DNA from 2 places in the Tomitella gaofuii genome. Region 2 is predicted to be linked to the other one. Evidence: riboswitches for the same ligand, from Rfam matches in the RefSeq annotation. Region 2 holds a riboswitch; the other holds the start of a gene.
What was found. A riboswitch is a leader RNA that binds a small molecule or an ion and turns the genes downstream of it on or off. The one in region 2 is predicted to bind cyclic di-AMP.
Positions count from the first base shown of each region.

Region 1 (4,408 bases), 1.4 Mb from region 2:
GTCGGTGCGGCGCCGGAGGCGGGCACGCACGCGATGTCGCAGGAGGTGTCACGATGAGCGCCGACGACGGGGCTGCGTTGACGCATGTCGACGACGCGGGACATGCCAGGATGGTCGACGTCGGCGGCAAGCCGGCGAGCGCCCGCCGCGCCGTCGCCGCCGGAACTTTCCGCACCACCGCGCAGGTGGTCGGCCTGCTGGCGGACGGCACACTGCCCAAGGGCGACGCGCTGGCGGCGGCGCGCATCGCCGGGATCATGGCGGCGAAGAAGACGCCCGAACTGGTGCCCCTGTGCCACCCCATCGCCATATCCGGAGTCACGGTGGAGTTCGAGGTGGGGGACGAGTCCGTCGGTGTGATGGCGACAGTCCGCACCACGGACCGCACCGGGGTGGAGATGGAGGCGCTCACCGCGGTGGCGGTGGCCGGCCTCACCTTGCATGACATGGTCAAGGCCGTCGATCCCGAGGCGAGGATGGACGACGTGCGCGTGCTCGCCAAGGACGGCGGCAAGACCGGCGAATGGCGCCGGTCGTGACCACCGGTGCGCGCAAGGGACGAGCGGCCACCGACGGGGCCGGTTCCGCGGCGCGCACCGCGGTCGTCATCGTCGCCTCGACGCGGGCGGCCGGAGGCGTCTACCCGGATCGCGCGGGGCCGCTGGCGGTGGCCTGGTTGCGTGAGCGCGGCTACGCCACCGGGGACGCCCTTGTGGTGCCGGACGGCGACGCGGTGGGCGCCGCACTCGGCGACGCGCTGCGGGGCCGTCCCGACGTCATCCTCACCTCCGGCGGCACGGGCATCTCTCCCACGGACACGACCCCGGAGCAGACGGCCCCCCTCCTGGACAAGACGGTGCCCGGCCTGGCGGACGCGATCCGCGACGCCGGCGCGCCCTCGGTGCCGACGGCCGTGCTCTCGCGCGGGCTCGCGGGAGTGGCGGGCGGCACCCTGGTGGTGAACCTTCCCGGATCGTCCGGAGGCGTGCGCGACGGCCTCGGCGTACTCGACGGGGTGCTCGACCACGCCGTCGACCAACTGCGGGGCGGAGACCACGCATGACCACCGACGCGCCGGGCGGTGCGGATGCGACGACGGGCGCGGTGCGTCGCGCCGCGGTCTGCGCCGAGCGGATCACCCTGCGCGGACACGAGGATCTCGTCGGGCACGATTCCGCCGGCGCTGTCGTGGGCTTCTGCGGCGTCGTCCGCGATCACGACGGCGGCCGCGGCGTGCTCCGCCTCCACTACACCGCGCACCCTGGTGCGCAGGACGTACTCGAGCGCGTGGCGGACGGTATCGCCGGCGCCCATCCGGGTATCCGGGCCATCGCCGTGAGTCACCGCGTGGGCGACCTCGAGATCGGCGACGAGGCCCTCGTGGCGGCCGTCTCCGCCGACCATCGGGGCGCGGCGTTCACCGCCTGCGCGGCGCTCGTCGAGGCGGTCAAGGAACAGATTCCCGTGTGGAAGCACCAGTTCTTCTCCGACGGCACCGACGAGTGGGTGGGCTGCGCGTAGAGGCGGCGCGGACGCGGCGTGCCCGCACGGCGTGCGGCCGGCCTCCAGGCACCACCGCATCCTGCGGGCGCACGTCCTTCCAGGGCAAGAGTCCGGCCCGCACCACATCGGTGCGGGCCGGACTCTTTCGGCGTTCTCCGCCGGGCCGGTATCAGCCCAGGTTGAGGTTCGCCAGCGTCAGGTAGTGGGCGACCACGTCGCGGTCGACGTCCACACCCTGATCGGACGCGTACTGCACGGCGTTCGCAGCGGCATCCTGGATGTTCGTACGGAAGTCGTCGCCCACCGGGACGTTGTTGTCCTCGGCGTAATCGAGGACCTGGTCCACGATCTGGCTGACGACGTCGGCGGGGGCTTCCTCGGCCGGGGCCGCGGGCGCGGCCTGGGTCACCGCGGGTGCGGGGGCCGGCGCGGGTGCGGGAGCAGCGGGGGTGCGCGGAGTGTAGCCGCCGAGCCCCTTGCCGCACACGGGCCATGCGCCCTTGCCCTGGCCGGCGAGGACCTCTTCCGCCACGGCGATCTGCTGGCTCTTGGTGGCCTGGTTGGCGCTGGGCGCGTACTGCGTGCCACCGTAGGCGGCCCACGTGCTGGGCGAGAACTGGAGTCCGCCCTGGTACCCGTTGCCGGTGTTGATCGACCAGTTGCCGCCCGACTCGCACTGTGCGACGGCGTTCCACTGGGCGTCGGTGGCGGCGTTGGCGGTGCCGGCGAGCGCCAGCGACGCGCTGCCTGCGACAGCTCCGGAAACGGCGATCTTGGTCATGGTGCGCCCGGCGGTGCTGGGCTTGCGGTGACGTCCGGCCATCGTTCTGGAAGTTCCTCTCCACACACGCCTGCGAAGTCAGCTGTCGGGTTGGGGCTGAGAGGTAGCCCTGCGCACCACGCCGGCCTGCGGCCGATCCGGTGTGCGTTCACCCCAAGGGGCCGTGTGGTGTCCGAGGCGTGACGCCCGTTCCTTCTCGGCCCCGATGTCCTTTGCGGACTTGGGTTCCCCGCTTCCGTCCCTGGGTTGTTCGTCGGTATCCGGGTCCCCGTCGGACGGAGTTCGGCGTTACGGGGCCGGATCGGCCGAGTCATCGACCGCGGACGACGCTATCCGTTACGAGACCGTGAGTCACGCCTGTCCTCGTCGCGTGCGCTTGATAGTCCATTACTGGTCTTCATTGCAAATCCGCGACATCAATGCAGGTAGTGACGGTGTGTTACTTAACGATGCTGGACCGTTACCCTAACGTGACGTGATGCACGTCACGTGCAGTCAAGGTAGGAGGCTTGTTTCGGTGTGTCGTGGTCGACTCCATGACCGGCGCGGGGAAGGCGCCCCGTCGTCGCTCCCGGGGGTCGCGACGGGGCTCAGCCGCCCGCGAACGGCGGGAGGACGTCCAGCGTGCCCCCCTCGGAGTCGAGGGGCAGCGGAGCGCTGTGGTCGCGCACCGCCACGCCGCTCCAGAGGAACGAGCAACGCGTGAGCACCTCGGCGACCTCCGGGCGCACGCCCGTGAGGTGCTCGAGGACGCTGTCGAGGCTCGGCGCGGGCGAAGGGCATGCGATGCACTCCTCGTCGCGGCCGGCCGCGGAGGCCGCTCCGGCGAAGTAACGGATCGTGATCGTCGGGGCGCTCACAGGCGTCGCCTTTCCATCAGGAGGTGTATCCGGTGGGGTCCGCCGTCAGCCGCCGATGGCGCTCATCGGCCTGTCCGGCTGGTGGAAGCCGGGGGAGTCGATGCCGTGCCCGGCCTTCTTCGCCCACATCGCAGCGCGCCAGCGGCGGGCGACGGCGTCATCGTCCGCACCGCCGCGCAGCAGCGCGCGCAGGTCGGACTCCTCGCGTGCGAAGAGGCAATTGCGCACTTGGCCGTCGGCGGTGAGCCGGGTCCGGTCGCAGGAGGCGCAGAACGGCTCGGTCACCGACGCGATGATGCCGACGGTCGCCGGGCCGCCGTCGACCAGCCACCGCTGTGCCGGGGCGGAACCGCGGTGGGCCGGATCGGGGGTCAGGCGGAAATGCGCGCCCAGCACCTCGCGGGTCTGCTGCGCCGTCACCATCGTCGACCGGCGCCAGTCGTGGCCCGCATCCAGTGGCATCTGTTCGATGATCCGCAGCTCGTAGCCGTGCTCCAGGCAGTACTCGAGCAGAGCCGGCGCGTCCTCCGCATTGAGGTCCGGCTTGAGCACCGCGTTGACCTTGACGGGGGTCAGGCCGGCATCCCGCGCCGCCCGCAGGCCGGCGAGGGCGTCGTCCAGCCGGTCGCGCCGGGTGATGGCCGCGTACTCCTCGGGGTCGATGGTGTCGAGTGAGACGTTGACCCGGTCGAGGCCCGCGTCGGCGAGCGCCTGCGCCTTGCGGGCGAGCCCGACGCCGTTCGTGGTCAGTGCCAGTGCGGGGCGCGGGTCCAGGGCCGCTGCGGCGGCGATGATGTCGACGATGTCGCGGCGCAGCAGTGGCTCACCGCCGGTGAACCGGATCTGCGTGATGCCGAGGTCCCGCGTGCCGATGCGCAACAGCCGCCCGAGCTCGTCCGCGGTGAGGACCTCGTCCGTGGGCAGCCATTCGAGTCCCTCGGCCGGCATGCAGTACGTGCATCGGAGGTTGCATCGGTCTGTCAGCGATACGCGCAGGTCCGTGGCGACGCGCCCGAAGGTGTCCGCCAGCGGGCCGTGGGCGAACCGCGCGTCGGCCTCGTCGGGCCCCGACGGGCCGGCAGCCTTGCCCATGGACGGTAGCCCCAGGTTGACTGCTGTCATACGACCACCCTATCCGCCATCGGCGCCGCGTCGAGCCGTGAACCGTGGATAAGTCGCCGTCCGGGCGGCGGGCAGCGTCGGTGCCGCGCATCGAAACGCATATGCCAGCATGCAGCGACGAAAAAGACGCATATGATGTGCG
Region 1 is NZ_CP059900.1:1,540,490-1,544,897, forward strand. It holds gene moaC (cyclic pyranopterin monophosphate synthase MoaC) at 54-539, shown strand; gene H4F70_RS07200 (MogA/MoaB family molybdenum cofactor biosynthesis protein) at 536-1,063, shown strand; gene H4F70_RS07205 (molybdenum cofactor biosynthesis protein MoaE) at 1,060-1,521, shown strand; gene H4F70_RS07210 (transglycosylase family protein) at 1,673-2,326, opposite strand; cyclic di-AMP (ydaO/yuaA leader) riboswitch at 2,336-2,511, opposite strand; gene H4F70_RS07215 (MoaD/ThiS family protein) at 2,875-3,144, opposite strand; gene moaA (GTP 3',8-cyclase MoaA) at 3,190-4,266, opposite strand.
Region 1: linked by a shared signal. The riboswitch ahead of H4F70_RS07210 (transglycosylase family protein) and the one ahead of H4F70_RS13730 (C40 family peptidase) in region 2 are both predicted to bind cyclic di-AMP.

Region 2 (4,408 bases):
TGCAGTCGGCTCCGTGCACCCCCGCCGCGGGGATGCGGTGGGTGCACGTGCGGATGCCGCAGGCTTCCGCGAGCGCCGCGGCGGCCTCTGCGGCGGCGCCCCGGCTGCGGAACGGGCCGAGCGAATCCGGACCGCAGCGACGGCGCACGACGGAGCGTGGGAACGGCTCGTCGGAGAGGTCCACCCACCAGCTGCGCGAGGGCTGCTTGGATGCGCGGTTGTAGGGCGGCTCGTGCGCGGCGATCAGTCGCAGCTCGCGGACCTCCGCCTCGAGACCGTGCGCGCACACCACGTGGTCGATGCGGACGGCGAGCGCCACCATCTCCTTCATGCGGGCGCGCTTCTCCGATCCGGTGAAGTAGGTCCGCACGCGGCGATGCAGATCCACCGCGGTGCCGACGTAGAGCACCTCGTCGGACGGGCCGCGGAACAGATAGACGCCCGGCGCGTGCGGAAGCGGGTCGGCCAGGTGGCGTTTTGTCTTCTGGGCCCTGCTCACCGGCGACATGTGCGCGAGCAGATCCGGGAAGGTGTGCACCCCCTCGCTACCGGCGCGGCCCAGCAGGCCGTGCAGCACATCGACCGTGGCGCGGGCATCGTCGAGGGCACGGTGGGTGGGCGGGGTACTGACGTCGAAGAACCGTGCGAGTGCGGAGAGTTTGGCTGACGGCGCCTCGTCGCGGCCGAGTACCCGTCGCGCCAGACGCACCGTGCACAGCACCGGGAACTGCGGCCATGCCGTCTCGGTGGCCGCGGCGGCCGCTTTGAGGAACCCGACGTCGAACTGCGCGTTGTGCGCCACCAGGACGGCGCCGCGCGCGAACTCCAGGAATGAGGGCAGCACCGCGGACATCGTCGGTGCGCCGGCGACCATCGCATCCGAGATGCCGGTGAGCCGCGTGATGAACGGCGGGATGGCGCGGCCGGGGTCGACGAGCGTGGCGAACTCGCCCAGCAGCTCGCCGCCGCGGACCTTCACGGCGCCGATCTCCGTCACCGCGTCCGTGCCGGTGCGTCCTCCCGTCGTCTCCAGGTCGACGACGACGAACGTGGTCGCGCTGAGCGCGGCGTCCATACGGTCCAGCCGCAGCTGTTCACCCGTCGCACCACGGGTGGTCGTCGCTGGGTCCGTCACGGCGACCAGAATAGGCGCGACCTCCGACAGGCGGTCGATCCCGACGTATGGGACGGAAAGCGACGAGCGTCACATCGGGCCGGTCCAGCGGCCGGGTCGGCGCCGCCGCAACGCTCCGCCATGCTCGTGGGTACGGTTCGACGGTGACGCTGAGCTGGGGGTTCGCGCCGTAATGCCGCGCGGGCGAGATTGCGCGGCGCCGCCGGCGCGACCGTCGTCCGGGTGAACGATCGAGCCGTTCAGGGGAGCCCGCGGGCCCGGATCGGAGAATCGCCGCCGCGGCGGCTGGACACAAAAGGTATCCGTTTCGTAATCTTTCCGAGACCTTGCGATGCAACGCCGTGCCGCCCGGCGCGGGGCGCAGGTCACCGCCTAATCGATGCAGGGCATCGAATCGGGGACCCACTCGAGTTCTGGGGTGAATCCGCAGCGTGTGCAAGCACGTTCGCGGTAGGGCAGTCTTCCTAGCCCGAACCCGTCAGCTAACCCGGTCGGCGGTAGAAGGAAGAAACGGAGACACCTGGGCTGTGGCCAAACACAGGTTGAAGAAGCAGAGCGCGCTGGGCACCACCGCGCGCAGCGCCCTCGCCGTCGGCGCCGTCTCGGCCGGTACGATCGGACTCGCCGCAGCGCCGGCCGCCGCGGACACGGTCACCGTGCAGGGCGTCGGGACGTTCGACGTTCCCGAAGGCGTCACGCTCCCCGATATCCCGACGACCGACGCGATGCTGTCGCAGGCGCCGGGCGGGTTCACGCTTCCGGCGGGCATCGATCTGCCGGACATCCTCGTCGACCGCGGCGTCAGCGACTCGCTGGGCGACTCCTCCACGGGCGACTCCCTCGGCTCGACGCAGGGCAGCGTCGGTGCTCGCGCGCTCGCCGCCGCGGAGAGCAAGGTCGGATCGCCCTACGTCTGGGGTGCCAACGGGCCCAACGCGTTCGACTGCTCCGGGCTGATCCAGTGGTCCTATGCGCAGGCCGGCGTGCAGCTTCCGCGCACCACCTATGACCAGGCGACCGCAGGGCATGCCGTGTCGCTCAGCAACCTGCAGCCCGGCGACATCGTCATCTACAGCGGCGGCGGTCACGCGGCCCTGTACGTGGGCGACGGTCAGATCGTGCACGCGACCACGTCGGGCGTCCCCGTGAAGTACGCGGACCTCAACGTCATGAATGCCGTGAGTGCACGCCGCATCTGACGTACGCCCCCATGGGGTTGGACAGTCGTCGGCGGATTTCGTAGCCTGTTCGCGACCGTGCCGCGCGGCGTCCCGATCACGACATGCAGTCGGATCCGTCTGATCCGCGCGGCTCCGCCGCCCGGCGCGGAAGATCACGCATCGATCCTGGGGCCGCGCCGGGAGGCCGGGGGTCGCATCTGATGACCGGCCGTGCTCCGCGGCCGGGTGAACCGGACGGGGGGTAGCGCGCGCGGTGGTCTTCCAACACAACAGGCCGACGGTGCGCGGATCGGTCACGGCGCTCGCCGTGGCGGTGGTCTGCGGGTCCATCGTCGGCCAGGCCGGCGCCGAACCGCAGGCGGATCCCGCCGTGCCGGTCGTCGACGCGCAGCCCGTGCCGGATGCTCCAGCGGCGGACCGTGCGCGCCGCGAGGCGCCCGACCCCGCCGCGGCGTTCGCGGTGCCGCCCGCTCCCACGGACCCTGCGGCGGCTGTCGATCAGATCATCACGCTGTCCCACGAGGCCGAGCGTGCCAATCAGGCGGTGCTCGCGCAGCAGCAGAAGGTCGACGCGGCGGTGGCCGACCAGCAGGCGGCCGAGGCCCGCAGGGATGCGGCGCAGGCCGCGGTGGATGCGGCGCAGGCCGCGGTGGAGCGGTACCGCGACACCGCGGACCGGGTCGCCGCCGCCAATTACCAAGGCGTGCAGGTGAACAAGCTGTACGCGTTGATGCTGAGCAAGTCGCCGCAGCAACTGCTGGATCAGATGTCGGTTCTCGACCAGATCACCTTCGAGACCGAGAGGCGGCTCGCCGCGTACAAGTCTGCCGAAGCCGAAGCGCGTGCGGCCCGTGCGGACTCGGCGAAGGCGGCCGACCAGGCCGCGCAGGCCACAGCGGCAGCCCAGGACGCGCAAGCCCGACTGCGTGACAAGCAGGACGCGCTCCAGGGCCGGATCAACGAAGTGCGCCGACTGTACGGGCAGATGACGGGCGCCGCCCGCGCGCAGCTCGCAGGGGCGCTCATCCCGGCCGGATTCGACATCGCCGGGATCGTCGGCGCGGGGCCGGAATTCGCGGCATTGCAGGTGGCGCTGACCCGCATCGGCGACCCCTACGTCTGGGGCGCCACCGGTCCGCACCAGTTCGACTGCTCCGGCCTTGTCCAATGGGCCTACGCCCAGGTCGGCATCGACGTCCCGCGCACCAGCCAGCAGCAGGCGCGGGGAGGCACTCCCGTGGATCCGGCGGACATGCGGCCGGGGGACGTGGTCACCTTCTACGACGACGTGTCACACGTGGGAATCTACGCAGGCAACGGGATGATGGTGCACGCCTCCACCTTCGGGGTGCCTGTCAAGGTGCAGGCCGTCGACTCGTTCCCGATCCACAACGTCCGGCGCTACTAGGCCGCCATGTCCGGCACCACGAGGACACACGAGCCCGGCACGAACCGGGCGGACAAGTCCGGCGCGGCCGGAGCGGTGAGCGCCCGTCTCGCGAAGGCCGCGGTGGCCCTGTCCGCTGCGGCGATCGTGCTCCTCGGCGGCTGCGCCCCCGGCGATGGACAGCAAGCGGCGGGCGGCACTGCTGCGACCTCGGAGCGGCTCTCACCCTTTCAGAAGGAGCGGCACGACGGCGTCGACGCGCTCCTGGCCTCGTGGGCGACCGCGCTGCGGAACGACGATGAGGACGCACTCCGCGGGCTGATCGACGCGCAGGCGGCGCCCGGGTTCCTCGAGTCGCAACTGGAACTGGCGCGCAATCTGGCCTCCGTCGACTTCGCGGACTTCGGATTCCACATCGGCGACGACCCGGAAGTGTTCGTCCCCGCGTCGATAGCCGAACGGCTCGGCGCGATCGACTCGTGGGGGCCGCCGGTATACCTGGATTTCCGACTCGAGGGCGTCGACGAGGCGATGATCCACACGCCCGTCGGCCTGATCGCGGCGCGGCACGGGGATCGCTGGACACTCGTGAGCACGCGGGAACTTCAGGGCGGGACCCACGCCACCCTGCCCGCCGGCCCGTGGGAGTACGGACCTGTCACGCAGACCCCGGTCCACATCGACGGGGCGGGCGCGTCGCTGGTC
Region 2 is NZ_CP059900.1:2,970,763-2,975,170, reverse strand. It holds gene H4F70_RS13735 (DEDD exonuclease domain-containing protein) at 1-1,135, opposite strand, end outside; cyclic di-AMP (ydaO/yuaA leader) riboswitch at 1,495-1,647, shown strand; gene H4F70_RS13730 (C40 family peptidase) at 1,663-2,334, shown strand; gene H4F70_RS13725 (C40 family peptidase) at 2,597-3,724, shown strand; gene H4F70_RS13720 (hypothetical protein) at 3,731-4,408, shown strand, end outside.